DNA from 3 places in the Hathewaya histolytica genome. Region 2 is predicted to be linked to each of the others. Evidence: riboswitches for the same ligand, from Rfam matches in the RefSeq annotation. Region 2 holds a riboswitch; each other region holds the start of a gene.
The links. A riboswitch is a leader RNA that binds a small molecule or an ion and turns the genes downstream of it on or off. The one in region 2 is predicted to bind thiamine pyrophosphate.
Positions count from the first base shown of each region.

Region 1: another riboswitch for thiamine pyrophosphate. It lies ahead of thiC (phosphomethylpyrimidine synthase ThiC); the one in region 2 lies ahead of thiW (energy coupling factor transporter S component ThiW).
Region 3: another riboswitch for thiamine pyrophosphate. It lies ahead of thiT (energy-coupled thiamine transporter ThiT); the one in region 2 lies ahead of thiW (energy coupling factor transporter S component ThiW).

Region 1 is NZ_LR590481.1:1,383,737-1,394,043, reverse strand. Features, by position in the region: gene FGL08_RS06765 (cysteine hydrolase family protein) at 1-329, shown strand, start outside; gene FGL08_RS06760 (ADP-ribosylglycohydrolase family protein) at 344-1,732, shown strand; gene FGL08_RS06755 (NAD(P)/FAD-dependent oxidoreductase) at 1,776-2,954, opposite strand; TPP riboswitch at 3,158-3,265, shown strand; gene thiC (phosphomethylpyrimidine synthase ThiC) at 3,348-4,655, shown strand; gene FGL08_RS13385 (hypothetical protein) at 4,723-4,878, shown strand; gene FGL08_RS06745 (YajQ family cyclic di-GMP-binding protein) at 4,918-5,409, opposite strand; gene potA (spermidine/putrescine ABC transporter ATP-binding protein) at 5,687-6,739, shown strand; gene FGL08_RS13375 (ABC transporter permease) at 6,740-7,561, shown strand; gene FGL08_RS06735 (ABC transporter permease) at 7,555-8,331, shown strand; gene FGL08_RS06730 (ABC transporter substrate-binding protein) at 8,332-9,375, shown strand; gene FGL08_RS06725 (CBS domain-containing protein) at 9,412-9,840, opposite strand; gene purB (adenylosuccinate lyase) at 10,072-10,307, shown strand, end outside.
Region 2 is NZ_LR590481.1:566,343-576,649, forward strand. Features, by position in the region: gene FGL08_RS02600 (shikimate kinase) at 1-375, shown strand, start outside; gene aroQ (type II 3-dehydroquinate dehydratase) at 510-935, shown strand; gene FGL08_RS02610 (hypothetical protein) at 970-1,224, shown strand; gene FGL08_RS02615 (hypothetical protein) at 1,387-1,851, shown strand; TPP riboswitch at 1,975-2,087, shown strand; gene thiW (energy coupling factor transporter S component ThiW) at 2,222-2,710, shown strand; gene thiD (bifunctional hydroxymethylpyrimidine kinase/phosphomethylpyrimidine kinase) at 2,840-3,646, shown strand; gene thiM (hydroxyethylthiazole kinase) at 3,649-4,473, shown strand; gene thiE (thiamine phosphate synthase) at 4,503-5,138, shown strand; gene rpsA (30S ribosomal protein S1) at 5,269-6,450, shown strand; gene FGL08_RS02645 (HAMP domain-containing protein) at 6,691-7,737, shown strand; gene FGL08_RS02650 (sensor histidine kinase) at 7,746-8,570, shown strand; gene deoD (purine-nucleoside phosphorylase) at 8,661-9,362, shown strand; gene mgtA (magnesium-translocating P-type ATPase) at 9,808-10,307, shown strand, end outside.
Region 3 is NZ_LR590481.1:2,314,950-2,325,256, forward strand. Features, by position in the region: gene FGL08_RS11145 (MBL fold metallo-hydrolase) at 1-233, shown strand, start outside; gene FGL08_RS11150 (beta/alpha barrel domain-containing protein) at 377-1,069, shown strand; gene nrdG (anaerobic ribonucleoside-triphosphate reductase activating protein) at 1,093-1,611, opposite strand; gene nrdD (anaerobic ribonucleoside-triphosphate reductase) at 1,621-3,744, opposite strand; gene FGL08_RS11165 (ArsR/SmtB family transcription factor) at 4,065-4,442, shown strand; gene FGL08_RS11170 (heavy metal translocating P-type ATPase) at 4,468-6,837, shown strand; TPP riboswitch at 6,976-7,066, shown strand; gene thiT (energy-coupled thiamine transporter ThiT) at 7,114-7,764, shown strand; gene FGL08_RS11180 (Mrp/NBP35 family ATP-binding protein) at 7,843-8,709, opposite strand; gene FGL08_RS11185 (YhfM domain-containing protein) at 8,736-9,575, opposite strand; gene FGL08_RS11190 (prolipoprotein diacylglyceryl transferase) at 9,594-10,307, opposite strand, start outside.

The DNA.
Region 1 (10,307 bases), 820 kb from region 2:
ACATAAACTCTATAATTCAATTAGAAAAAAATTCTACTAATGCTTTTTTATCATATAATCCTGAAGAGGTTCTAAAAAAACATTTCGGAAAAGAGAATGAATTCAATAATTATGTAGTTGTAGGAGGGTGTACTGACATATGTATATATCAGTTTGCCTTAACCTTAAAAACTTATTTTAATGAGCATAACAGGAATTCTAGAGTTATTGTTCCTGTAAATATGGTGGATACTTTTAGCGCTAATGGTCACAATGACGATATTTCAAATATTTTATTTTTAAATAGCATGATAGCTAATGGAATTGAGGTTATAAAAACAATAGAATAAAGGGGAGTTAACTAATGAAAGCTTGGGAATATGAACTTACACTTAGAAAAAATGCAATACCTAAGATTTTAGATGAGGAAGAACAGACTTGGGATTCTTATAAAAAGACACTAATCGATGAAGACGGTAAAATAAGATTATTATGGGATAGCCACGTACCTGGTTCCTATGCACCAGAAAAAGTTTTAATCGGTGCAATTCAATCCGTAGAAAATATGGGTTATAAGGTTCAAGAAGCTGAAATACTTTTCGAAAAAGGTTTAGAGGCTTTAAAAAATAATAATATGTATTTATTACATCAAATAACTGCTGAAATTTTTTATGAATTAAACAACGCAGAAAAAGATGAAGATAATCCATATTGGAAATTTAAGGTTTATGAGAATTTTTTAGAATATGAAAAAGAAATAGATTTCCCTAAATATCCCAAAGTTAATATTGATAACAAATTTTATAATAAATTAAAAGCAGCGTGGGTATATCAGATATGTGCAGGGGCATTAGGTACTGCTATAGAAGGTTATACTTCTGAACAACTTAAAAATAAGTTTGGAGAAATAAATGAATATGTAAGAAAACCTAATACATTTAATGATGATATTACCTATGAAATTGCTTTTCTAAAAGCTTTTGAAAAGAAAGGCTATAGTATTAAGTCTAAGGATATTGCTAAGGAATGGGTAGGATTGATTCCTTCAGGTTGGTCTGCAGAAGATATTGCACTAAAAAATATAAGAATGGGAATATTTCCACCATATAGTGGTTATTTGAATAATCCATATAGAGAGTGGATAGGAGCTCAAATGAGAGGTGTAGTATGTGGATTTGTTGCACCTGGAGATCCATATATGGCTGCAAAGTTAGCTTATTATGATGGAGAGGTATCACATCATAATAATGGTATTATGGGAGAAATATTTAATGCTGTAATGACTTCTCTTGCTTTTGTTGAAAATGATATAAAAGAGATCTTAAAACTTGCAGTAAATACTATACCAAGTGATAGTGAATATTACTCAGTAGTAAATCATGCTTTAGAATTATGTATGGAAAAAGAATCCTGGCAAGAATGTTGGAGTATATGTGAAGAAAAATATAAAACTTATAATTGGATTCATGCATACCCTAATGCAGCAGCAGAAGTAATTGCCCTTTGGTTTGGAAACTTAGATTTTGATAAGACAATGAATATAATCTCCATGGAAGGACAAGATGTGGATTGTAATGCAGCCCAAATAGCAAGTATCATTGGTATAATAAATGGTTTAGAAGGCATAGATTATGAAAAATGGGTATCACCAATTGGTGATGAGATTTGCACATATGTAAGAGATAATGAAGAATTTAGTTTAGAAGAGTTTTGTAGATGGAATTTTGATATAATAAAAAAATATGAAAAATAGTAAAAGTGGGATTTCCCACTTTTACTATTTTAAAAAGTTTATATTAAGAAATAAATTCTTTATATTCTTGAATAAATTCTTCCAAAGACAACTTATTTAAAGATTTCATTAATTTCATTGCTGGCTTAATATCCCCAATTAAAATTGCACCTATTAATATATTATCTTGGAAAAATACCTTTTTATATATTTTATTTTCTTTATCTAAGTATTGCATAGAAATGGAATCTTTATTAGGTATAAAACCTATACTAAATACTTTAAGGTCTGCACCTACGAAATTTATAGAATCCTTATAACCTTTAAAAGCTAAATTTTCACCAATAGAATTTGCTCCTGCAACTTTCCCCATAAGTATAGATGCAGGCCAATTTCCGTAAACTCTTCCTTCTAGTTCACAAACATCACCACAGGCATATACATTTTCAATATTGGTCTCCATATTTTTATTTACAAGTATTCCCCTATTTATTTCAATGGAACTTCCAGTTATTACAGGAATATTTGGTTTTATACCAACAGAGAAAATAACCATATCAGCATCTAGGACTATATTTTTTGAAAGCTTAATACTAGATACCTTTTCTAATCCTTTTATTTCCTCTAACATAGTATTTGTATATATTTCTACACCTTTATCCTCTAAAGAATTTCTTAATATATCGGATGCTTCTGAATCTAATTGTTTATTCATTATATGTGAAGCAGCCTCTATAACGGATACACTAAAACCAGCTAGTTTTAGTTCCCAAGCAGCTTCAAGTCCAAGAATTCCACCACCTACAACGATAACTTTCTTACAAGTTTTCATCCATGATTTTATATTATTTAAATCTTCCATATCTTTTAAAGTAAATACACCTTTTTTATCGTGTCCAGGTATGGATGGGAATATATTATTACTTCCTGTAGCTATTATTAATTCATCATAAGCTATAAAATTATTATTAAAATAAACTTTTTTTTCTTTTGTATCTATTTTATCAATATTAATTCCTAACTTTAATTCAATTGAATTTTCCTCATACCACTCGTCTTTGGATAAGTAAAATTTACTATCTATTTTATCTTCATTCAAATAATCTGAAAGTAATGGTCTATAATAAGTTAATAAATTTTCATTTGATATAATTACTATATTTGAATTTTTATCTTTTTCTCTTATAGCTTTAGCTGCATTGTACCCAGCACAGCCATTTCCTATAATTATAATATTTTTCAAAAACTTTCACCTCACTAGTATGGTAATATATATTTTTATTATATTATACTATTATTTTTATATCTTCACAAAACATTATAATTAATATTATTATATATAATCAATTTATATATAATTTGTATATAATAAAAAATACATGTTGAAGTTTAGTAAAATTACTTTTATTGATACTGCTATAATGTTATAATATTATTATAAAACTTAATATTTGCTAGGGGAGCTTATATAATAGGCTGAGAGTGAAATGTTATTTCAGACCCTCATAACCTGATTTAGATAATACTAGCGCAGGGAAGTACTTAAATTAAAAATGATTATGAGCATTTTTATATTTTATACTGCATATGAGGGCCTTTTATAGGCTCTTTATTTTTTTATAAGGGGGAAATACATATGAATTATTCTACACAACTAGAAGCTGCTAAATTAGGCATTATAACAAAGGAAATGGAGATAGTAGCTAGAGAAGAAGGTATTGAGATTCAAGAATTAATTTCAAATATTAGAAAAGGAAGTGTTGTAATACCTTGCAATAAAAATCATAAAAATATTCATCCATATGGTATAGGAAAGGGTATGTCTACTAAAATAAATGTTAATTTAGGTATTTCAAAAGACTGCTCTAACATAGACATGGAAATGAAAAAAGTTAGAAAAGCTATAGAAATGAAAGCAGAAGCTATAATGGATTTAAGTTGCTATGGTGAAACTAAAACCTTTAGAAAAAAACTTATAGAAAAATCTCCATCTATGATAGGAACAGTTCCTATGTATGATGCATTAGGTTTTCATAATAAAGAACTACACGAACTTACCTTAGAAAACCTTTTAGAAGTTATAGAAGCTCACGCAGAAGATGGTGTAGATTTTATGACTATTCACGCTGGTGTTACTAAAAAGTCCTTAGATACACTAAAAAAGTTCCCAAGGACATTAAACTTAGTTTCTAGAGGGGGAACTTTAATATTTGCCTGGATGAATTATAACAATGCAGAAAATCCTTTGTATGAGTATTACGACAAGATATTAGATATATGCTATAAACATGATGTTACTGTAAGTTTAGGAGACGCCTGTAGACCAGGATGCATTGATGATGCTACAGATCATATACAAATAGAAGAGCTTATGGTTTTAGGAGAACTTGTGAAAAGAGCTAGAGAGAAAAACGTTCAAGTAATAGTAGAAGGTCCAGGTCATATACCTATAAACGAAATAGAAACAAATGTTCTACTAGAGAAAAAGTTTTGTTTTGATGCACCATTTTATGTCTTAGGACCTATTGTTACAGATATTGCTCCTGGATATGATCATATTACTAGTGCTATAGGAGGTGCCATGGCCTCATCCTATGGAGCGGACTTCTTATGCTACGTTACTCCTGCAGAGCATTTAAGACTTCCCAATTTAGATGATATGATAGAAGGTATTATAGCCACTAAAATAGCTGCTCATGCTGGAGATTTAGCTAAAGGGATAAAAAAGGCCAAAGAGTGGGATAGTAAAATGGGTCAGGCAAGAAAGACTTTAGATTGGGAAACTCAATTTAATTTATCTATAAATCCAGAGAAGGCTAGAAAATATAGAAATGAATCTAAACCCCAGCATAATGACACATGTACTATGTGTGGAAAAATGTGTGCTATTAGAAATATGAATAAAACTTTAGAAGGTAAGAAAGTAGATATAATTCAAGAATAATGCTTGACTAAAATAAAGAAAAACTCGTAAAATAATAATTAATAAGAAATTAATAAGGAGTTTTTTCATGGATAAAAATACTATAAATAAGATGAAAGAGTTAATTGAAGCTAAAAAGAATAAGGGTAATAACAATTCTAAAAAAAATAGACCAGATAAATCTATTGGTTATGTAATGGGGGCTAAAAGAACTAAGAAAACTGGAGGTCTATTTGATAAATAAAAATAAAAGTATTCACTTAATAGTGAATACTTTTATTTTTTACCTATAATTTATAAATTGAAGATCTATTCCGTAGTCATTACCTTTTAACATAGATATGACTTGTTGAAGGGAATCTTTATCCTTACCTTGGACCCTAATTTGGTTATCCATAATTTGAGTTTGAACTTTTAATTTACTTTCCTTAATGTCTGAAACTACAGCTTTTGCTTTATCCTTAGAAATCCCCTTAACTATTTTTGCTACTTGTCTTAAAGTTCCCATGGAAGCATTTTCAATTTTACCATAATCTAAGGCTTTTACAGATAGTCCTCTTTTTATTAGTTTTGCATCTAGTATATCTTTCATTGCATTTAACTTATACTCATCTTCACCATGAACTTTTATTTCTTCTTCAGTTCTCTCAATATTAGCTGTACATCCTTTAAAGTCATATCTATTAGTAATTTCTCTTACAGCTTGATTGATTGCATTATCTACTTCTTGAAGATCAACCTCTGATACTATATCAAAAGAATAAGTAGTTGCCATATAAAACACCTCTTTCATAAGTATTCAAAATTATATTAGCAAATATATGCATTTTAATCAATGTATAAATATAAAAAATATATATACTATAAATATAGGAGTATAATAAAAGAATTATGTGATAAATTAGTTTATTTATATAAAATAACAAGAAAAACAGGAAAATTAAAAAATTTAAAAAGAAAGATTGAATTTATTAGTTTTTTTTTATAGAATTAAAGGTGGTTTATTTTAAAAGTATAATAAATCTTTAATAATATTAGTAGGGGTGAAGCCAATGGATGAAAATATAATCGAAATTAATGGAATCTCTAAAGAATATGACGGTGTACAGATATTAAAAGATATTAATTTTGTCGTTAAGAAAAATGAGTTTTTAACCTTATTAGGACCAAGTGGATGTGGTAAGACTACAACACTTAGAATGATAGGAGGATTTGAAACACCTACATTAGGGAATATTATATTTGAGGGAAAAGAAATAAACAACACACCACCGTATGAAAGACAGATAAATACTGTATTTCAGAAGTATGCTTTGTTCCCACATATGAACGTATATGAAAATATCGCATTTGGACTTAAAATTAAAAAGCTACATAAAGATGAAATAGAAAAAAGAATAAAAAAAATGTTAAGGTTAGTAAATCTAGAAGGATATGAAAAAAGAAAGATAACCTCTTTAAGTGGAGGACAGCAGCAACGAATAGCCATTGCAAGAGCGTTAGTCAATGAACCAAAAGTATTGCTTCTAGATGAGCCTCTAGGCGCATTAGATTTGAAACTAAGAAAAGAAATGCAGATAGAATTAAAACATATGCAACAAGAGATAGGTATAACTTTTATATATGTAACACATGACCAGGAAGAAGCACTTACCATGTCTGATAAAATAATAGTTATGGATAAGGGTATAATTCAACAAATGGGTGTACCAGAAGATATATATAACGAACCTAAAAACTCCTTTGTTGCGAAGTTTATAGGAGAATCAAATATAATCCCTGCCGTAATGGAAGAAGATTATCTAGTAGAATTTTTCAATGTTAAATTTAAATGTGTTGATAAAAGACCAAATTCAAATAAAGAAGTTCAAGTAGTTATAAGACCAGAAGATATTAAAATTGTAGATAGTGATAAAGGAAAGTTAAAAGGTATAGTAGAATCTGTAACCTTCAAGGGTGTACATTATGAAATAGTTGTTAAGGGTGATGAAGATTATGCGTGGCTTTTACATAATACAAAACATGTAGAGATTGGAAATACAATAGGCCTTGATATATATCCAGACGATATACATATAATGAAAGCTGAAAAAGAGGAGATATAAATGAAAAAATACACTTCTTATCCTTATATAATTTGGAATGTTATATTTATAGTATTTCCACTACTATTGATAGCTTTTTTCAGTTTTAGTATTGATGGTAGAAGTTTTACATTTACTTTATCACATTATAAAAACTTTTTAGATCCTTTATATATAAATATTTTAATACGTTCAATTAAACTTGCACTTATTTCTACATTATTATGTCTTATAATAGGCTATCCTATGGCATACATACTAACTACATTACCTAATAGAAAAAAGAACATATTAATTCTCCTATTAGTTTTACCAATGTGGATGAATTTCTTATTAAGAACTTATGCATGGATGGCTATTCTAGGGAAGAATGGATTTATAAATTCCTTCTTGAATTTAATTGGATTTAAAAGTTTAGACCTATTATACAATGATAGTGCGGTATTATTAGGTATGGTGTATAACTTTTTACCCTTTATGGTACTCCCTATATACACTGTATTAAATAAAATGGATAAAAATTTGATAGAGGCTGCTAAAGATTTAGGGGCTAATAGCTTTATTGTATTTACTAAAATTATTTTCCCACTAAGTTTATCTGGAGTTGTTTCAGGAATAACTATGGTTTTTATGCCTGCTGTAACTACCTTTGTTATATCAAGACTACTTGGTGGAGGACAGTATATGCTTATTGGAAATTTAATAGAACAGCAATTCCTAGTAGTGGGAGATTGGAACTTTGGTTCTGCAGTATCCATTATAATGATGATACTAATTTTATTTTCCATGAGATTTGTATCTAAATATGATAGAGAAGAAAGTGGGGGTAGCGGATTATGGTAAAGTCTTTTATGAAGAAATTATATAGTTTTCTTGTATACTTATTTTTATATGCCCCTATACTGGTATTAATAATTTTTTCTTTTAACAATTCTAAGTCAAGAGTACGATGGAGTGGTTTTACTTTAAAGTGGTATGTAGGTTTATTTAATGATACGCAGATATTAAAAGCATTATACTACACCATACTTATAGCATTGCTTGCTGCTTTAATTTCTACTATTTTGGGAACCTTTGCAGCTATCGGCATTCATAACTCCTCAATACATATGAAAAAGTTATTACTAAATTTAAACTATTTACCAGTTTTAAATCCTGACATAGTAACTGCTGTAGGACTTATGTTGTTATTTAATTTAATGAGAATAGAGAAGGGCTTTTTAACTATGCTCTTAGCTCATATAAGTTTTTGTACTCCTTATGTAGTACTTGCCATTATGCCTAAATTAAAACAACTTCCTAAAAATATATTAGAGGCTGCTCTAGATTTAGGTGCTACACCTTTATATGCATTAAGAAAAGTAATTTTACCAGAAATTAAAGAAGGGATAATATCAGGGGCATTAATAGCATTTACATTATCTATTGATGATTTCGTAATAAGTTTCTTTAATACAGGTTCTGGAGTATCAAATCTTTCAATTAATATTTATTCTATGGCTAGAAAGGGAATAAACCCTAAAATTAATGCATTGTCTACACTAATGTTTTTAACAGTTCTTATACTGTTATTAGTAATTAATAAGAAGAGTTTGAAGGGAGAAAAAAATTAGATGAAAAAGTTTTTATCCTGTATTTTAGGAATGGTCTTACTTAGTACTATAATATTACTTCCATTAGGTTGTGGTAGTAAGAAAAAAGAGCTTAGGATATATAATTGGGGAGATTATATGGATAAAGATTTAATCAAAGAATTTGAAAATAGAACTAATATAAAGGTTAGATATAATGAGTTCGCAACGAATGAAGAGATGTACGTGAAATTAAAAAATTCCCCTGGACAATATGATTTAGCCATTCCATCTGATTATATGATAACTAAAATGGTGAATGAAGGGTTACTAGAAAAAATTGATTTTAATAATATAAAAAATTATGCACAAATAGATAGTAGATTTAAACACTTGCCTTTTGATCCTAACAATGAATATTCAGTTCCTTATATGTGGGGAACATTAGGTATAATATATAATACTAAAATGATAAAAGACGAGATTACAAGTTGGAATGATATTTGGAATCCTAAATATAAAGGTCAAATACTTATGTTAGATAGTCAAAGAGATTCTATTGGAATTGCTCTAAAAAAACTAGGTTATTCTGTAAATTCCAAGAATACAAATGAGCTAAACAAAGCAAAAGAAGAACTAATGAAACAAAAACCATTAGTATATGCTTATGTTGGTGATGAAGTTAAAGACCAGATGGTAGAAGGAGAGGCCGCTATAGCTGTAGTTTGGTCAGGAGATGCCTTAACCATGATGGAAAATAACGAGAATTTAGAATATGTTATTCCTAAAGAAGGAACTAACCTATGGTTTGATAATATGGTAATTCCTAAGGGAAGCGAACATAAAAAAGAAGCTGAAATGTTTATTAATTTTATGACTGAAGCTGAAATATCTAAAAAGAATGTAGAATACATAGGATATTCAACTCCCAATAAGGAAGCGCAAAAATTATTACCTAAAGAAATCATAGAAAATCCTACGGCTTATCCAAGTGATGAAGTTATAAAAAAAAGTGAAGTATTTATAGACCTAGGTAACTTTATAAAAGAATATGATAAAGTATGGACAAATGTAAAAGCAAAATAAATGTATATAAAAAAGCTCGCATATTAGCGAGCTTTTTTATATACATTCCTTAGTAGTTTTTAATTCTTCATAGCAAAAGTTAATTATAATACTTCTTTTTATTATACCTATAAAGGTATTTTCATCATCTACAACAGGTACAAAATTTTGAGATATAGAAAGTGTAATTAAGTTTTCAATGTTTGAATTAATTTTCACGGGAGAATTTTTAACTTTTCTTGATATCTGTTTTAAAGGAGTTATATATATATTTTCTAAATTTAAATTATTTTTATTTAATTTTTCTTGTATGTACCATAGGATATCGCCTTCTGTTAAAGTACCTACATATTTACCCTTATCATCAATTATTGGAATTGCACTGTATTTGTTTTTTTCCATGATTTTAAGTGTCTTACCTAAAGTAGAATTTTCAGTTACATAAACAACTTCAATTTTAGGTGTAAGAAAAAATGCTATATTCATTTTAAAAAACCATCCTTTTTTATGTTTCTTATCTTAATAGTATTATAACATAAAATAAGAAAATTATAATTGTATAAACATTGAAAAATCTTTAAGAAAAAAGTAATATAATATTAATTATAAAATAAAATTATGTAAAACACGAACGAAACTGTTACAAAAAAAATAACTATATGCTATAATATGAATAAATAGTATATAAATTAAATTTTTGTACGTGTGGAGGTAAACATGAGAAACAAGTATAGCACACCATTAAATTCAAGATATGCATCACCTGAAATGTCTTATATATTCTCTGATGAAATGAAATTTAAAACTTGGAGAAAGTTATGGCTAGCACTAGCAGAAAGTGAAAAAGAGCTAGGCCTTAGTATTTCAGAAGAGCAAATAGAGGAACTAAAAAGTAACTTAGATAATATAAATTATGAAGATGCTGAGAAAAAAGAAAAAGAGATTAGACATGA
Region 2 (10,307 bases):
ATCCCTGAAATCTTTGAAAGTGGTGAAGAGTATTTTAGAGGTATAGAAGAACAATATGTAGAGAAAGTTAGTGTGCTTAAATCCACCATAATATCTACAGGTGGAGGAGTAATAAAGCGAGAAAAGAATATAAACTGTTTAAAAGAAAATGGAGTGTTAATTTTTATAGATAGACCTTTAGATAATATTATTAAGGATATAGACATAGAAAATCGACCTCTATTAAAAGATAAGAAAGATAATCTACATAAATTATACGATGACAGGTACGAACTTTATAGAATATATGGGGATTATAGAGTTTTAAATAAAGGCACATTAGAAGAAACTTTAAATGAAGTAATGGAGATTTTAAAAAGAGAGAAGATAATTTAAATTTATCATTTAGACAAGGTAGTAAAGAACTAGAAATATATAATTTTTATTTATAAAAAATATACAAATAAAAACTAAGTTATGGAAGCAGATTTAATCTCAGTAGAGGAGGGATATAAATGGAAGATAAAAAAATGAAAATCTTAGTTATAAATGGACCTAATTTGAATTTTTTAGGTATAAGAGAAAAAGAAGTTTATGGAGCTAAAACTTACGAAGGTCTTTGCTCTTATATAAGATGTACGGCAGAAGAACTTAAAGCAGAAGTAACATTAAAACAAAGTAATATTGAGGGAGAAATCATAAATTTTATACAAGAAGCCTATGGAAAATATGATGGTATAGTTATAAATCCAGGAGCTTACACTCATTACAGTATAGCAATTTATGATGCTTTAAAATCTGTTGATATAGACACCATAGAAGTTCACCTAAGTAACATTTATAAAAGAGAAGAATTTAGACATAAATCCGTTACGGCAGCAGCTTGCATAGGACAAATATCAGGCCTTGGATTTTTAGGATATAAATTAGCAATGGAGGCTTTGGTTAACATATAGATTAATAAAATATTAAATCTAAGGGGAATAAAATATGACTATTTCTAATATAATATCTTTTATTTCATTTACTTTACTTGCAATATTAATTCTTAAGGATTATATAGCTATTAGGAAACCGTATAATTACCTTACAATTATATTTGTAATACTACCACCAATGATAATTAATACTCCAATAGGTAAAAATATGAGTAGAGGATTAGAGAGAATATTTGTTCCAGCATATGCTGCCATTGGCATAGGAATTATAGTATGTCATGAGTATACAAGAAGAAAGAAAAAATAGAATTATAATATTATAGAAGTATACTAAATGGAAGTCAAATATGACTTCCATTTAAATTGTAAATAGAATCTATAAGTTCTATCTATAATATATATTAGAAACATAACTTACTTTAAGTTGAAAATAAAATTAACATAAGAATAAACTTAAGGGGGAGTTTTTTTGCACAAGAATAAGTTAATGGAATTAGATCCTGAGATTAGGGAAAAAGTTATGAGAGATGACTTAGGGAAGGAGAAGTGTAAGATCTTAGATAAATATAATCTTCATTCTAACGAGCGTATATATTGGGAGAGAATACAGGAGAAGTATCCAACTCAGGAATATTTCAGTCATAAGTTTGCCATAAAAACCTCACCACTAGGAATGATTTTTCACATATACAGATTATGCTTTGCAAAGACTAAATATTTTGAAAATAATTGGGATAAGTTTGTGCCATGTGTATATAATTGCAAGGATGGATTTGTTGAGACAGAAATATATAATATGGAGTATTTAAAGCAAAGGAGTACAGGCATCATAATAGATTTAAGGGAACTTGCTAAGATAAAGTGGTTACAAGATTTTAAGGATTTATGTGATTATTTAGAGGAGAAAGAGGCGGAACAAATAGAAATAGTATAATATAGTCTAAGCTTAATCTTCAAAAATTGTTAAGTTAAAGGACTAAGTTATAAGGGAATTTATTATTTGAATCTTGAGACAAATATTACATTGTGTTAAAATTAATTTATATAAACTATTAAACCTATAAAACAGGGGGGCTGGATATGGCCGGCTGAGATAAAGACCCTATAAAGTCTTTGACCCTTTAACCTGATCTGGGTAATGCCAGCGTAGGAAACATAATTGTAATGTAATAGTTGCTAAGTTTTAATTGGGATTTTTAATTCTATTGGAACTTAGGAAGCTTATTTATGATAATGCAAATCCGAAACTGAGTTTGCATTTTTTTATTTTTTTAATATTAATAAGTGTGCACGGGGGTGGTTATATGAGTAATACAAAAAAACTGACATGCTCTGGAATTTTAATAGCTATAGGTGTAATGTCATCTCATGTTATTTATATACCAGTGGGAGTTTCTAAGTGTTTTCCTATTCAACATGTTATTAATGTACTATCTGCTATTTTCTTAGGGCCTTTATATGCTTTAGGAAATGCATTTTTAATTTCTTTACTTAGAAATATTCTAGGTACAGGGAGTTTACTTGCTTTTCCAGGAAGTATGTTTGGAGCAGTTTTAGCAGGAATATTCTATAGAAAATTTAATAAGGATATTTATGCTGTAATAGGCGAGGTTGTAGGTACTGGTATTATAGGGAGCTTAATGGCTTTTCCAATAGCAAGTTTATTAATGGGAAAAAAGGTGGGGGCTTTCTTTTTTATAATACCTTTCTTACTTAGCACTATAGGAGGAAGTATTATTGCCTATTTAATTATGAAGGTTATTAGTAGTAGAAATTTAAATAAGTTTTATTAGAAATTAAATTTAAGTATAACAAAAATATAAAAGTATAGAACTTAAGATATGATTTACAATTGGAATTTAAAATACATATTAGTAAGTATAAATCAAAAGCAAAAATTCAAAGGAAAAGGGGAGATATATATGAAAAATGTACTAACTATAGCAGGTTCAGACAGTTGTGGTGGAGCTGGAATACAAGCAGATTTAAAAACTTTTTCTGCTCATGGAGTTTATGGAATGTCAGTTATTACTGCAATTACAGCCCAAAATACTATGGGGGTATTTGATGTGCAAGATATAGATAAAGATATTATAGAAAATCAGATTAGTTGTATATATGAAGATATTCAGGTTTCTGCAGTAAAAATAGGTATGGTATCTAAGATTGAAACTATAGATGCAATAGCTGAAGGACTTTTAAAATACAATGCAGGTAACATAGTTTTAGATCCTGTTATGATATCTAAAAGTGGATTTGACCTTTTAAAACCAGAATCTAAGAAAACTTTAATAGAAAAATTAATTCCCATAGCAACAGTTATAACTCCTAATATACCAGAGGCTGAGGTTATTTTAGATAGAAAAATTGATACTTTGGATAAGATGGTCATAGCAGCAAAAGATATACATAAACTAGGACCTAAAAGTGTATTGCTTAAAGGGGGACATTTAGACCATAATGCTACAGATGTTTTATTCCATAAAGGTGAGATTTATTATTTAAAGGGCGAAAAAATACATACTAAAAATACTCATGGGACAGGTTGCACTTTATCTTCTTCGATAGCATCTAATTTAGCCTTAGGATACGATTTGGAGGAAGCTGTAAAAAGGGCAAAAGATTATATAACTATGGCCATAAAGCACTCATTTAGCATAGGTCATGGTGTTGGGCCAACACATCATTTCTACCAATTATATAAGTTAGCAGGTTTGGAGGTGAAGTAATAATGGAAATAAATAGAGAGTTATTAAAAGAATGTAGTAATAAACTATATAATTTAAAAGAAAAGAATCCATTAGTTCATCATATAACAAATTACGTTACTGTAAATGATTGTGCAAATATAACTTTAGCTATAGGAGCATCTCCTGTTATGGCTGACGATATAAATGAAGTTCAGGACATGGTTTCTATAGCTTCATCATTAGTTATAAATATAGGAACATTAAATTCCAGAACAGTAGATGCTATGCTAAAGGCAGGAGAGAGAGCAAATGAACTTAATATTCCTATAGTGTTAGACCCAGTGGGAGTAGGCGCTACAAAGTATAGAACAGAAGTTGCAAGAAAACTTTTGGATAAATTACATTTTACTGTAGTTAGGGGAAACATGTCTGAGATTAAAATGCTTTCAGGACTAAAGAGTGAGATTAAAGGAGTGGATTCTTCAGAAAGTTTAGATGGTGCAGAGGAAATAGCAAAAAATCTAGCTTTAAAATTAAATTCAGTTGTAGCTATTACAGGAGAAATAGATTATATATCTGACGGGAAAAAACTTGTTTTAATTAAAAATGGTCATGCTACTTTATCTAAGGTTACAGGGACAGGCTGTATGAGTTCATCTTTAATAGGTTCTTTTACGGCTATTAATAAGGATGGATTTATAGGTGCTATATCAGGGATTATGGCCATGGGTATTGCAGGGGAAAAGGCCTTGGAGAGTTTAAAAGCGAATGAGGGTATAGGTACTTTTAGAGTAAGAATTTTTGATAATATATATAATTTAAAAGAAGAGGATTTTAGGGAAAGAGGAAAAGTATTCTTATTATAAAAATATATGCAAAGAAAGAGAGTGTAATTGTGAGAAATTTTGATAAAAGTAAGGTGGATTATACTATTTATTTAGTAACAGATAGAGATGTTTTAAATGGAAGAGATTTAAAATCTGCTGTGGAAGATACGATTCTAGGTGGTGCTACTTTAATACAACTAAGGGAGAAAAATTGTTCAAGTTTAGAATTTTATAATATAGCACTAGAAGTTAAAGAAGTAACTACAAAATATAATATTCCTTTAATAATAAATGATAGATTAGATATAGCTTTAGCTGTAAATTCTGAAGGAGTTCATATTGGGCAAAGTGATATACCTCTTAAGATTGCAAAAAATATACTAGGGGAAGAAAAACTTATAGGAGTATCGGCTCAAACTTTAGAACAGGCAGTAGTAGCTGAGAGAGAAGGTGCAGATTATTTAGGTGTAGGAGCAATTTTTAAAACTTCAACTAAAAAAGATGCAAAACAAGGGCTCGGATTGGAACTTTTAAGAGAAATAAAGCATAATATTAAAATACCTATAGTGGGAATTGGTGGTATAAATCATAGTAATGCAAAATTGGTTATGGATACAGGAGTTCAAGGAGTTTCAATAGTTTCATGCATTCTAGGGGAAGAGAATATAAGAGTGGCTACGGAAGATTTAAAAAATAAATTATAGATAAATAATTATTTAAACTACTAGGTTAAAAACTTAGTAGTTTTGTTTTAATTAAAGCACTTTGTTGATATAATAAGTATAGCAAGAATTTTAACAGGGCTTATGGCTCTAAATAAAGGAGTTGTATGTTATGGATTTAAATCATAATGAAGACTTAACCATGGAAGAGGCTATGCAATCCATAGAACATTCTATGAAGAGAGTTAAAGTTGGAGATGTAATAAAAGGTAAGGTATTATCTGTATTAGATAAAGAAGTTATGGTTAATATAGGAGGCATGAAAGACGGAATAATTCCTTTTAACGAGCTTTCTTTTAATGATGATGTTGTATCATCAGAAATAGTTAAGGAAGATGAAGAAATTTATGTTTATGTATTAAAAATAGATGATGGTGAAGGAAATGTGTTACTATCTAAAAAAAGAGCTGATGAGATAAAGCTATGGGATAGTCTTTATAATGCGAATAAAAAAGAAGAAATAGTAGAATTTAAAGCAGGGGAAGTTGTAAAGGGTGGAATTAGAGGTACTGTTAAAGGATTAAAAGCCTTTATGCCTGCATCTTTAGTATCTGCACACTATGTTGAGGATTTAAAAGTTTATGTCGGAAAAACTTTAGAAGTAAAGATAGTAGAAATAGATAGAAGACATGAAAAGATAGTAGTATCAAGAAGAGTAATTGAACAAGAAGAGATTAATAGTAAAAAAGAAGTCTTTTGGAATGAAATTAAAAAAGGTGAAGTGAGAAGGGGTACTGTAAGTAAAATAATGAATTTTGGTGCCTTTGTAGATTTAGGTGGAGAAGAGGGGTTAATTCATATATCTGAACTTTCTTTTAGAAAAGTTAGAAATGCAGAAGAAGTGGTGTCTGTAGGGCAAAGTTTAGATGTATATGTACTTGATGTAGATAGGGATAAAAAGAGAATTTCTCTTAGCCTAAAAGAATTAGGTGAAGACCCATGGAATACTATTTTAGAGAGATTTAGTGAAGGTGATGTTGTAGAAGGTAAGGTTTCTAGAACTTTAGATTTTGGAGCTTTTGTAGAAATATATGAGGGAATAGAAGGGCTTGTTCATGTAACAGAAATTAGTGAAGAGAATATAGGGAAGCCTTCTAGTGTACTTCAACCTTCTGACAAGGTTAAAGTTAAAATTTTAAATATTGATAAAGAGAATCATAGAATTGCATTAAGTATAAAAGATGCAAAAGAAAAGCCTGTAGAGGATATTTCTAAGTATATAGATCAAGAAGAATCAAGTAGTTCTTTAGGAGATTTATTAAAGGAAAAACTAAAAGGTTTGAATTTAAAATAACAAATGAAACATAAAAAGTAAGAATTTAAAACATAAAAAAAGATGGGTATGTAATCGTACTCATCTTTTTTATGTTTTAATATAGTAAATATACTTTAATATGTATATGCATTGCACGTTTCGACAACTTTTTTTAATTTAATATAGTACAATATAGTAGAACTTTTTATAAAGGAATGTATAAATAAAACAATAACTTTTGTTATAGTGAATATGCCTTAGAATGGGAAGGAATATTATATGAAAAATAGCTTAAGGAAAAAATTTATAGTCCCAGTTTTTGCAGTAGCAGCTTTGGGCTTATTTATACTATCATTCACTTGTTATTATGAGTCTAAACAGCTCTTAAATAAATATATTCAGGGGAACGCAGAAGACAAAGTTGAAAAGCTTGTAGATGGTATGAATAATGAATTAGAACAATGGAAGCTTATAGTGCAACTATTTTCGGACAATGAACTTATTAGTAAATCTAAATACAAAGAGTTTTTTCATTATGTGAAAGAAAACCATATAGTTTGCAAGAACTTTACACTTATACTAGTAAGCGATTTAAATGGCAATTATATTGATGATAGTGGAAATAAAGGAAGTATTAAAGATAGAAGTTATTTTAAATCAGCAGTTAATGGAGATATTGTAATATCAGATCCTATAATATCAAAAAATCGCGGTACTCCTGTAATAGCAATAGCCTCACCTATAAAGAGAAATGGGGAAATAAAAGGTGTATTATCGGTAAATATAAGTCTTTCTCATTTAACAGATGTTATAAATGTAGAAAGAATGGGAGAGAAAGGTTATGCTTTCATGCTTGACTCACAAGGTAGACCTATGGCTTATCCTAAAAAGGAGCATATTTTAAAGGAAAATATGTTAAACTCAAGCAATGAAAAATTGAGAGAGATAGCTAATAACATGGTTAGTGGAATTTCTGGTGTAGGGAAGTATGATTATGAAGAAGGAAGTAAAATAATTGCGTATAGACCAGTAAAGTATGTACCTTGGTCTATTGCTATGACAGCTAATTATGATGAACTAAGTCAAGATATAAGGGTGCTTAGAAGGTTTACTATTTTTATTAGTGTTTGTGTTATATCTACTATATTAATTGCTCTTTATTATTTACTTAAATCTGTCATAAGTCCTATTGAAGAAATGCAGGAATGTATGAAAGTTGCATCTGATGGTGATTTATCTGTTCAATGCAATGTTAAGAGGAGTGATGAGTTAGGTGATTTGGGTCACAGCCTAAATGTTTTAATAAGGGAAAATAGCAACTTTTAGATGAAACTATAGAATATGATAGATTAAAGGTAGAATTCTTCTCTAATATATCTCATGAGTTAAAGACACCATTAAATGTTATCTTCTCTACTATACAGTTATTGAATCTATATGTTAAGGAAAATAGAATAAACTTTAAAGATTATAATATAAATGAAGAAGTATTAGATTCAACAAAGATAATTAAATATATAGACATAATGGGACAAAATACACAGAGACTAATTAGACTTACAAATAATCTAATAGATATAACTTGTATAGATTCAGCTTCATTAGAGCTTAATCTTAGCAATGAAAATATAGTGGAAGTTGTAGAAAATTTAACTTTGGCTACTGTTGAGTACATGAATAAAATAGGAAGAAATATTATTTTTGATACAGATGTTGAAGAGAAAATAATAGCTATTGACAAAGATAAAATAGAAAGAATCTTACTAAATTTATTTTCTAATGCTATAAAATCTACAGAAAAAGGAGATTATATATCTGTAGATATTATAGATAGAGGTAGTGACGTATGTATAAGAGTAAAAGACACAGGGGAGGGTATAGAGGAACAAAAACAGAAGGTTATATTTGAAAGATTTAGACAAGTTGATGAATTATATATTAGGAAGCATGAAGGGACGGGTATAGGACTTTCTATTGTAAAATCTTTAGTGGACATGCATCATGGTGATATCATTCTAAAAAGTGAACCTGGATGTGGTAGTGAATTCATAATATCACTTCCATCAAGGATAGTAGATAAAGAGTATAAAGAAGAGAAAATAGTAAGAGAATCTCTAAAAGAAAAAATAGAAATAGAGTTTTCTGATATATATAGTTAATATTATAAATAACTATTTTCAGTAAAGTTTTTTACAAATTTTTAATTTATGCTATAATATTTTTTATAAACCATGAATGGAGGAGAATATATGAGTTTACACATTTCAGCAAAATCAGGTGAAATAGCAGAAACCGTATTACTACCAGGAGATCCACTAAGAGCTAAGTTTATAGCAGAAACATTTTTAGAGGACGTAGTTTGTTATAATGAAGTTAGAGGAATGTACGGTTTTACTGGAACTTATAAAGGAAAAAAAGTTTCTGTACAAGGAACAGGCATGGGAATCCCATCAATTTCAATTTATGCAGATGAGTTAATTAATAGTTACGGTGTAAAAAACCTTGTAAGAATTGGAACTTGTGGTACTATCCAAAAGCATGTTAATGTTAGAGACGTTATAATTGCTATGAGTGCTTCTACAGATTCAAGCATAAATAAAATAAGATTTAGCGGAAGAGATTTTGCACCAACAGCTAGTTTTGAACTTTTAAAGAAAGCTTATGATGGAGCTTCTAATCTAGGAATAAACACTCATGTTGGAAATATCTTAACATCAGATACTTTCTATGATGATGATCCAGAAGCATGGAAAATTTGGTCTAACTTCGGAGTATTAGCTATAGAAATGGAAACAGCAGGACTTTACAGTCTAGCAGCTAAGTATGGAGTGAATGCTCTTGCATTACTAACAGTTAGTGATAACATACTAACAGGAGAAGTAACAACTTCTGAAGAGCGTCAAACTACATTTACTCAAATGATAGAAGTTGCACTTAGCCTTGCAGAATAATTTTATAGAAAACACATAGGCTCTTTAGCCTGTTTGTGCTCATAAAAACACTATAAAACTTAAAAAGTAAAATGTATCCTATGGAATAGACTATTTTAAAAAAGTTTATTTTATAGGATTTTTTATATTTAAATGTTTTTTCTAAGTATATATTAGGTTAAAAAACTGTTAAACTTGTTTACATTTTTTTATGTGGAGAATATGATATTAGTGTATAAATAAATTAAATAAATTTTAAACCTAATTTTTGCACATAAAATTTAAATCTTCATTTGCTTAAATGGGGATTTTTTTATTTATAGGGGGTGAGATTGCATGGAAGATTCCATTCCACTGAGGTGTGAGTTACCGAAATTAAATAAAAAGGCACAGTTATTCCAGTATATTGTATGAAAGTTCTTTCATACAATATACTGGAATAACTGTGCCTAGTGGAGGTATTGTTATGGAAATAAATAGATTAAATTTAATATCAGGATTAACAGAGGAAGAAGCTAAAAAGAGATTATTGAAAATGGGACCTAATAGTATTGAAGGGGAAAAAGGTGAAACTTTATTAAGGAAATTTATAGATAATATAAAAAACCCCTTAGTTATATTACTGAGTATACTTGCTTTTGTATCGTATTTAACTGGGGACAGAAAAGCTACTATTGTAATGATTGCAATGATTGGATTAGGTGTTATTTTAAAATTTGTTCAAGAGACTAAGGCTGATAATTCAGCAAAAACACTAAAATCTCTAGTAACCACAAGATGTACTGTAATACGTAATGGAAGAAAAAGAGAAGTAATTTTTGAGGAGATAGTTCAAGGAGATGTTATTCATTTATCCTCAGGAGATATGATACCAGCAGATTTAAAACTTATAGAAAGTAAAGATTTATTTATAAATCAATCTGCCTTAACTGGTGAATCTATTCCAGTGGAGAAAAATGTAGTTAA
Region 3 (10,307 bases), 1.7 Mb from region 2:
GAAATTACACTATAGATAATAAAGAGGCTTACTCAGTATGTCGTTCAATAAAGAGCAATTTAGTTATACCTATGCATTATAAAACTCCTAGATTAAATTTTGAACTTTCAGGTATAGAAGATTTTTTAATTAATTTTACCCATAGTGAAAAAATAGATAGTAATATATTAGACATAGAGGACTTACAACCTATTAGAAATTTAGAAAATAAATTGTTTATTTTAGATTATTAATATACAATATAAATTATATAAATAGTAACTTAAAATTAATATTTATATTTTTTATAAATTACTTTACAAAATATAAATAATTTAATTAAATATAATAGTAATCTATAATTATATATAAATTCATATAAAAGGAGTGAAGCTCTATGCGTAAAAATGTACCAATAATTAATGGCACTTTAAGAAACCATATGATACAAGTACCTAATGCCATAAGAGATGCCAGTGGTATTGTGATATTTGGTAAAAGATTAAAGTCTTTCTTATTTACCACAGATGTTGCTTTAATAAAAAATACTAATGCTGACGCTATTATAGCTGTCTATCCATTTACCCCTCAACCAATAATAACAGCTTCACTACTCCTAGCAGCAGATGTTCCAATTTTTTGTGGTGTAGGTGGTGGAATTACTACTGGAAAAAGAGTAGTTAATTTAGCATTAGATGCTGAGTTTAAAGGAGCTTTGGGGGTAGTAGTAAATAATCCTACTCCAAATGAAGTTATAACTCAAATGAGAGAAACTATAGATATACCTATTATAGTTACTGTAGTTTCAGAATTTGAAGATATCGAGGCAAGAATAGCCTCTGGAGCCACTATTCTTAACGTATCAGGTGCTAAAAGGACTGCACATATCGTAAGAAAGATAAGAGAAAGGTTTCCTGATTTCCCTATCATAGCTACTGGTGGTCCTACAGAAGACACTATAAGAGAAACTATAGCAGCTGGTGCCAATGCTATAACATACACTCCACCTGCAGCTGGTGACATACTAAATGAAATCATGCTTAGCTATAGAGCGAATTATAAAAACGATTATGAAGATGAACAAAATTAAAGGGATACTATAGTATCCCTTTATTAATAATTTAATTGAATTATTTTACCTAACTCTAAGCTCTTTTTCACATCTATGATTCTCTGATTCCTAGATCCTCTATACTTTAAACTATGATTCTTCTGTGATTCCATAAATCTCCCATCTACAATTACATCAATACTATCTAAGAGCTCCTTCCAAAATGCCTTTTCATCTAAATGCTTTAGAATATATTCGAAAGTATAACCCGTATAACACCAAATATTTAAACCTAAATTTTTAACTTCTTGTGCTAAGTAATAAAAACTTTCTGCTTGTTCTAAAGGATCTCCTCCACTAAAAGTAACTCCATTTATTATAGGGTTATCCTTTAAATCATCTATTAAATTTTTAATACTAAAAATTTCTCCCCCATGAAAACTGTGTGTGTGTTTATTAAAACAGCCTTCACAATTATGTGTACATCCTTGGGAAAAAAATACTCTCCTTATACCTGGCCCGTTAGCTAAACTCTCAAAAATTATCCCTGAAAGTCTTATATTCCTATCTTCTGTATTCACATATATCACCTATTTACTTACATAGTCAGTATATCCTTTTTTACTACTAGTGTGAGTAACTCTATCTTCTCTTTCATAATACTTACCTGCTCCAAACCTTTCATCTAGACTTAAATAACCTGTAACTCTTGATATTCCCTGAATATCTTTACCTCCACAAACTGGACAGCTTTCTTCCCCTGTCTGTAGGTATGTTCCACAACTTCTACAATATCTTATATGAAAATTAATGCCTATATAACTTATATTTGTCTTACTATAAGCATAATTTAATATAGACATTATAGCATCTCCTGTAGGACAATCATCTACCTCTAGATAAGTTATATGCCCACCATTGCACAAGCTATGATATGGTGCCTCTATATCTATTTTATCCTTTATAGAAATTGGATATCCAACTGGAACATGGTAACTATTAGTATAGTAATTCTTATCAGTAACTCCCTTTATTTCCCCAAATACTTTTCTATCTTGAACTATAAATTTACCACTCAATCCTTCCGCTGGTGTTGCGTATGTACTCCAGTTTAGCTTTGTTTCTTCTGTAGCCTTATCTGTATAATCTCTAATATAGTTTATTATATCAATACCTAAATTTCTAGATTCCACATCTTCGCCATGATGCTTTCCTGTTATTGCTACTAAAGCTTCTGCAAGACCTATAAATCCTATGGCGAAACTTCCTTGTTTCAGTATAGGTTCGATAGAATCATCTCCACTTAAATTTTCTGATCCTTTTAATAAATTTTGACCGGCTATAAAAGGAAGATCCTTTACTTTTAATTTTTTTAATACATCATATCTATGAAGTAAAGATTCTTTTGCTAAATCTAACTTATTTCTTAAAAGTTCAAAGAATTTATTTCTATCACCCTTTGCCATTAATCCTAACCTTGGTAAATTAATAGTAGTTGGGGCTATATTTCCTCTTCCCTTTGTTCCTGGTTCACCATTTACATTAGAACATATATATGTTCTACATCCCATAGTAGCTGGAACTACCCCAATATCAAAATATTTCTTATTAAAATCAGCATCTAAATTCATAAAGGTAGGATTCATCCTTTTACTTGCAACTCTACATGCAAGTTCATATAAGTAATAAAACGGAGCTTCTTTTTCTCTATTTACCCCTGATTTAACTCTAAAAATTATATTTGGGAAAATAGGTTGTTCTCCTTTCCCAAGTCCTTTTTCATATTCTAATAAGAATAACTCACATACTAGTGCCGCATCTTTTGAATTTGGTATTCCTATATTAATAGAACTAAAAGGAACTTGAGACCCTGCACGAGAATGCATAGTATTTAAATTATATACAATACCTTGCATAGCCTGACTTATAGATCTCCTTAGTTTTTCTTCCGTTAACTGTTCTAACTTCTCACCGTCTATACCATAACCCTTAAGTTCTCTTTTAATTTCTTCTCTAGTTGGCTGTATAAAACTAGCCATATCATTATCAAAATCCGGATGTGACTGCCCCCCGAACATATCATTTTGTGTTGATTGTAGTAAAATACATGAAAGTTCAGCAGCTGAGTCTATTCTTTTAGGTTGATTTATTGTTCCATAACCCGTATTAAATCCTCTTTGTAAAATTTCTTTAGTGGGTATATGTAAACAATTGATTGTAAGATTATAACTATCTAAATCATGATAATATAAGTCACCATTTTCATGTAACTTTGCCAAATACTTAGGCATCATTGAAAGGTTATGCCATTTATTAGATTCACTAGCTATTCTAAGTAGTTTTGAACTGAAGTTATTTCCTACATTTGCATTATCCCTATCAGTTTCTACTCCTATTTTATTTATAGCTTTCATTAAATCTGATTTTATCTCTCTTATTCTATCTCTTTCTTTTCTATAGTTTGAATATGCAACGCCAACATCTTTATGTCCATTACTTAAAAGCATTTTCTCTACTATGTTTTGGATTTCCTCTACATTTAACTCTTTCTTATCTAATTTTTTTATCCTAATTAAAGCTTCATTTTTAAAAGTTTCTATTTCCTCTGTACTAAATACATATCCTATCTCATCCGCTGCTCCTTTAAGGGCTTTAGATATTTTGGAGGAATCAAAGTTTGTTTTTCTACCATCACGCTTAACTACATATAGCATATACATGGTACCCCCTTGCACAATATATTGAACAAACCATACTTGGAATATTATACGCTCTTAATATATTATTATCAATTTTCAATTTAAGGTATATCACTAAATTAACGTAATTTTGCCTTAATATCTTATATTTCTTATATTTTTTATCCCTATTCTAATATTGACATAATATAAAATATATAAATAAGTTTTTCTTAATATTTAATAAAAAATATTTTCTATATTGATTGTCCACTAAATTAATGTTATCATATATTCAAAGAACATATGAATATATGCTCATATGTTTATATGAATATATTATGGAGTTGATACTAATGCTTAAAAATAAAGATTCCAAGCAACCTATTGAAGTATGCAAGTGTAATGTAATACACGAAGATATAGTTGATAAAGTAAAAAAAGAAATGCTAGATGAAGATACATTGCAAGATATTTCAGATCTCTTTAAAGTTTTTTCAGATTCTACAAGAATAAAAATAATTTTTATTTTATTTAAATCTGAAATGTGTGTATGTGATATAGCAACATTGCTCCAAATGAATCAATCAGCTATATCCCATCAACTTAGAGTTCTAAAACAAGCTAGACTTGTAAAATACAGAAAAGAAGGCAAATCAGTATACTATTCTCTTGACGATAACCATATTGAAGATATCTTCCATATGGCCCTAGATCATATAAATGAAGACTAAGACTTAAATAAGGGGTGAATATATAATGAGTGAAAAAAGGGATTTTAAATTTATATTAAAAGGTTTGGATTGTGCAAACTGTGCAGCTAAAATTGAGGAAAGGGTTAAGAATCTAAGTACTGTAGAAAGTGCTGTTCTAAACTTTAGTACCTCCCTTTTAACTGTAACTATTAAACAAGGGGTTAATAAGGAAATTGTTACTTCAGAAATTGAAGCTATCGTAAAAAAATTAGAACCTGATGTGGAGATAATTGAAACTGTTAAAAATTCAAAATCCACATCTAAAATGAGTTTAATATTAGAAGGACTGCATTGTGCCAATTGTGCAGCAAAAATTGAATCTAAAGTTAATAATTTGGAGGCAGTAAAGGAAGCAAGCTTTAACTTTTCAAATTCTACTTTAAATATAGAATTTGAAAAATTTATTTCAAGAGATGAATTATTTAATAGTGTAAAAAACATTGTAGATTCTACAGAACCTGGAGTTAAAGTAAAATATAAAAATACTTCTACTAAAACAACTACAAAACAGAAATTAGACAAGTCTTATGTTGTAGATAAAAATACACTTATTAGACTATCCTTAGGAACTATACTATTTATTATCGGTTTAATTATGAAGTTTGATTTCTATCCTAAACTTGCTATTTTCCTTGTAAGTTATATTTTAATTGGTAAAAATGTATTATTAAAAGCTTTATCTAACATTAAAAAAGGTGATGTCTTTGACGAAAATTTCCTAATGACTATAGCAACAATCGGAGCTTTTGCAATTAAAGACTTCCCTGAAGCTGTGGCAGTTATGTTATTTTATGAAGTTGGAGAAACTTTCCAAGATATAGCTGTTAATCGCTCAAGAAACTCAATTGCTGACTTAATGGATATAAGACCTGATAAAGCCAATTTAAAAATTGGTGACTCTATAGAAGAAGTATCCCCTGAGGATGTTTCTATTGGCGATATAATAGTTATAAAACCCTATGAAAAAGTTCCCCTAGACGGATTCATATTAGATGGAGATTCGTCTATGGATACCTCAGCACTTACAGGAGAATCTCTTCCTCGTGATGTTAAAAAAGGTGATGAAATCCTAAGTGGATTCATAAATAAAAATGGTGTTTTAACATTGAAAGTTACAAAGGATTTTTCCGAATCTACTGTATCTAAAATTTTAGACTTAGTTGAAAATGCTGGTTCAAAAAAAGCAGAAACTGAGAAATTTATAACTAAATTTGCTAGGGTATATACTCCCCTAGTTGTAATGGCAGCCATTGCCCTTGCATTTATACCTCCAATGATTATAAAAGATTCTAATCTTTTAGATTGGGTACAAAGAGCACTTAGCTTCCTTGTTGTATCTTGTCCTTGTGCTTTAGTTATATCTGTTCCACTAGGATTCTTTGGAGGAATAGGTGCCGCTTCAAAATCTGGTGTCTTAGTTAAGGGAAGTAACTATCTAGAAGCTTTAAATGACTTAGAAACTGTAGTCTTCGATAAAACTGGTACCTTAACTAAAGGTGTATTTGAAGTTAATAACTTATATCCAGCAGAAGGTATTAAGAAAGAAGATCTTTTAAAATATGCAGCACTATGTGAAGCATATTCATCTCATCCAATAGGAACATCTATAATAAAAGCTTATGGAAAAAAAGTAGAAAAAGATAAGCTAAAAAATTATGAGGAAATACCTGGACATGGTATTAAAACAGAGTTTGATGGGAAAACAATTTTAACTGGTAATAGTAAACTTATGAATAAGTTCGGAGTTAACTTTATACCATCAAAAGATATTGGTACTAGCGTATACGTTGCTGTTGACAATAATTTCTTTGGAAGCATAACTATATCAGATAAAATAAAAGAAGATGCAAAAGATGCTATATCTATGTTAAAGTCTTATGGTATTAAAAATCTTGTTATGCTAACTGGCGATAATAAAACCACTGCTGAAAATGTAGCAAATACTTTGGATATCACAGAAGTCCATGCTGAACTACTACCTGGAGATAAGGTTAGCATATTTGAAAATATAATGGCTAAAAAATCCCCTAAAGCAAAGGTAGCCTTTATAGGAGATGGTATAAATGATGCTCCTGTTCTAGCAAGGGCAGATGTTGGATTTGCCATGGGTGGACTCGGTTCTGATGCTGCTATAGAAGCTGCTGACGTTGTTATTATGACTGATGAACCATCCAAAATATCAAATTCAATAAAAATAGCTAAGTTCACAAGAAAAATAGTAACAGAAAATATTTATTTTGCCCTAGGTGTAAAACTTATTGTTCTATTATTAATCGCACTTGGTCTTGCAACTATGTGGGCAGCTGTCTTTGCAGATGTTGGAGTTGCATTACTTGCAGTAATGAATTCTATGAGAGTATTGAAAGTAAAATAAATATTAGATTTTAAATAAGCTTTATCTAAGCAGAGAGTATTTAATTCCTCTCTGCTTAATTTTTAATATTTATTAAATACTTGTAAAATGATTATATTAATACTATAATAACCTTGGAACTAATCATCTAAAATAAAATCTTTGTGCTAGGGGTGTCTTTTTAGACTGAGAAATACCCTTAAAACCTGAACTGGGTAATGCCAGCGTAGGAAAGCATGTGTTTATTAATAAACTATTTTTAAATGCTCCTTGCACAAATAATGAGGAGGTTTTTTTATGTTACCAAAAGGTTTACTTACAGTTCCTAATATTATTTCAATTTTAGTTGTACTAGCTCTACTTATAGCTTTTATATCTGTAAAAAAAATAAAATTAACTACAAATATAATCGTAAAAGTAGGCATGGCTGTAGCTTTATCTGTAGTATTAAACAAAATTACATTATACAAAATGCCTCAAGGAGGTAGTATTACTCCTGGAAGTATGGTTCCTATAGTTATAATGTCTCTAATCTATGGACCTCAAGTAGGTATGCTTACAGGATTCTTAATGGGTATAATTGATTTGCTCTTCGGTGGATATATTGTCCATCCTGCTCAATTATTACTTGACTACCCTCTTGCCTATATGTTTATAGGTCTAAGTGGATATCTTAAACCTAATGTTAAAAAGGATAGTGACGCTATAATAAAATCCAAACTCATATCTGGAGTATTAATAGGTATGGTTGGGAGACTAACATGTCACGTATTATCTGGGATAATTTTCTTTTCAGAATATGCTAAAGGCGCTAATCCTTTTATCTATTCTTTAAATTATAACTTATCATTTTTATCTTTTGAATTTTGTATAACATCATTTTTAGTAGCAATGTTTCCTTTAAAACAAATATTAGCTACTAATAATATAAATATAGATTCTAAATAATAAAATAATTTTTTTAAAATAAAAAACCCGAGATTAAAATTCTCGGGTTTTAATTACTTTAAAAATAATCTTTAAATACTATAATATCACTCTATTATTAGAGTACTCTTTATTGAAGTTTTGTAAAAGCTCATCGTAAGTCTTATCTGAAGATATAAAACTTTCTATATCTCCACTTTCCATATGTTCTATTAATTCTTTATTTATAGGCATTTCAGAAAGTAATGGAAGTCCAAGTTCCTTTGCTCCCTCTTCTGCAGACTTATTAGAAAACACCTTCATTTTTTCTCCACATTTACATTTCACATAGCTCATGTTTTCCACAACCCCAAGGGTTTTTATGTTAAGTTTTTTAGCCATTATAACTACTTTTTTAACTATCATAGAAACCATATCTTGAGGTGTTGAAACTATTACTATACTATTAATAGGTAGACTTTGCATTACTGTTAATGATATATCCCCTGTTCCAGGAGGCATATCTATTAAAAGATAGTCTAACTCTCCCCATTCTGTATCTCCATACATCTGATTTAAAACACCATTTATTACGGGACCTCTCCATATAACTGGTTCTTCTTCTTTTTCTGTTAATAAATTTAAAGATATAACTTTTATACCTTGCTTAGTTTCAACCGGAATAAATTTGAATACCTTTGGGTCTTCTGTCGGACTAATTGTTGCTCTTTCTGTATTAATTCCAAAAAACCTTGGCATAGATGGTCCTGTTATATCTGCATCTAAAACTCCAACTTTATAGCCTGAACTTCTAAGCTTCGTAGCTAATATACCTGTTACTGTTGATTTACCTACTCCACCTTTTCCACTCATAACACCTATTACATTTTTTACATGTCCAAACTTAGGTAATATAACACTACAACCTTTATCTTCTGAAGCCTTTGAGCAACTTGATTTGCTTGGGCATCCATCACAACTACTCATTTTAATTCCTCCTCTAAAAGTTAAAATTAAAAGTCTTTCGGCTTTTTATCATCATAAATATCTATCTTCCAGTTCCTATTAGAGTATTTACCCCAAACATAATACTTTTTAGGCTTAGTATTAGTTTTTTTATAAGAAAATTCAATAATAGATTTATATACTATAGACTTATATCCTTCAGTATCTATATTTATAATTATATCACAGTCTTCAGTTTTTTCTGTAAGTTCAATCATAGGAAATTTTTCTTTTAAACTATTTTTAAACTCTTCTAAATCTGAGGATAAAATAAACTTTTGTATATCTATATCATCTTTTAAATTTAATCCGACTTTTTTATTTGCTAAATCCTTATTACTATCCATATACTTACCTATAGTATCTAGTATTGATTTATAATAAACATTTTTAAAAGCTCTAGGCTTTCTTATATTTTCAAAGTTGTTTAATATATCATTATCTAACCTAGAAGAAACCACATATACATTTTTATCATCGTATAAGTTTCCTCCCTCTTTTTTATCTAGCCCTGCCACATAATTAAAACGATGTACTTCTCCATTTTTTTCATGAATTTCAAATATATAATCTGATTCTAAATAAGATTTGCCATTAGCTTTTTTAGCTGAAGAGAGTATATCATAAGCTTCCTTTATAACATCGTTATTAGTTACAACAAATCTAAACCCTTTATCACGTGTACTTTGAATTACTAATTGTTTTACTTTGTTTAATCTCATATATTCAAAATTATTATTCTTAAGTCCTAATTTAATTTTTGCAGTTCTTAACTTATTGCATCCTGTCATTGTAAAACATATACATAAAATAAAAGTTAAAATAAGCGATTTCTTATGTATCCTCACTCTAAAAACCCTCTCTAACTATTTTTGATTTTTCTTAAATCTATATCTTGAAAACATTAATACTCCAAAAATTAGAGTGAATATAGCAATAAACTGGGATGTAGACAACATTCCCACACTACCTCTTGGATCGTCCCTTAAAAATTCTATTAAAAATCTTCCTATACTATAACTTATAATATATGCCCCAAATACCTGTCCATCTTTATGATCTTTCTTAAGATACAACAATAAAAAAGCTCCTAATAAAAAATCAAATATAGATGAATAAATCTGAGTAGGATGAAGTCTTACCCCCGGAGGTGCAAATAATGAATTTTCAAAAACTATACCTAAATGAGAATCTGTATGTGCACCATAGCAACATCCTGCAAATAAACATCCAATTCTACCGAATCCCTGGGCTATAGCAACACACGGTACTGCTATATCTAGAAACTTTAAAGTATTCCAATTATATTTTTTACAAGCCATATATATAGCTATAACCCCTCCTATTATAGCACCATAAATTACAAATCCATATCCTAAATTTAATAGAATACTTGGTTCATCTATTATAAGCTTAATGTCGGTAATAACCCAAAGGAGTTTACCACCTACAGCACCACCTATAATTGCGTAGAAAAATATACTCCAAACATTATCTTCATTGTATCCATGTTTTCTTGATATATTTAATAAAATCATTAAAGCCGATAATACACCAATAGCTATCATCAGTCCATAACC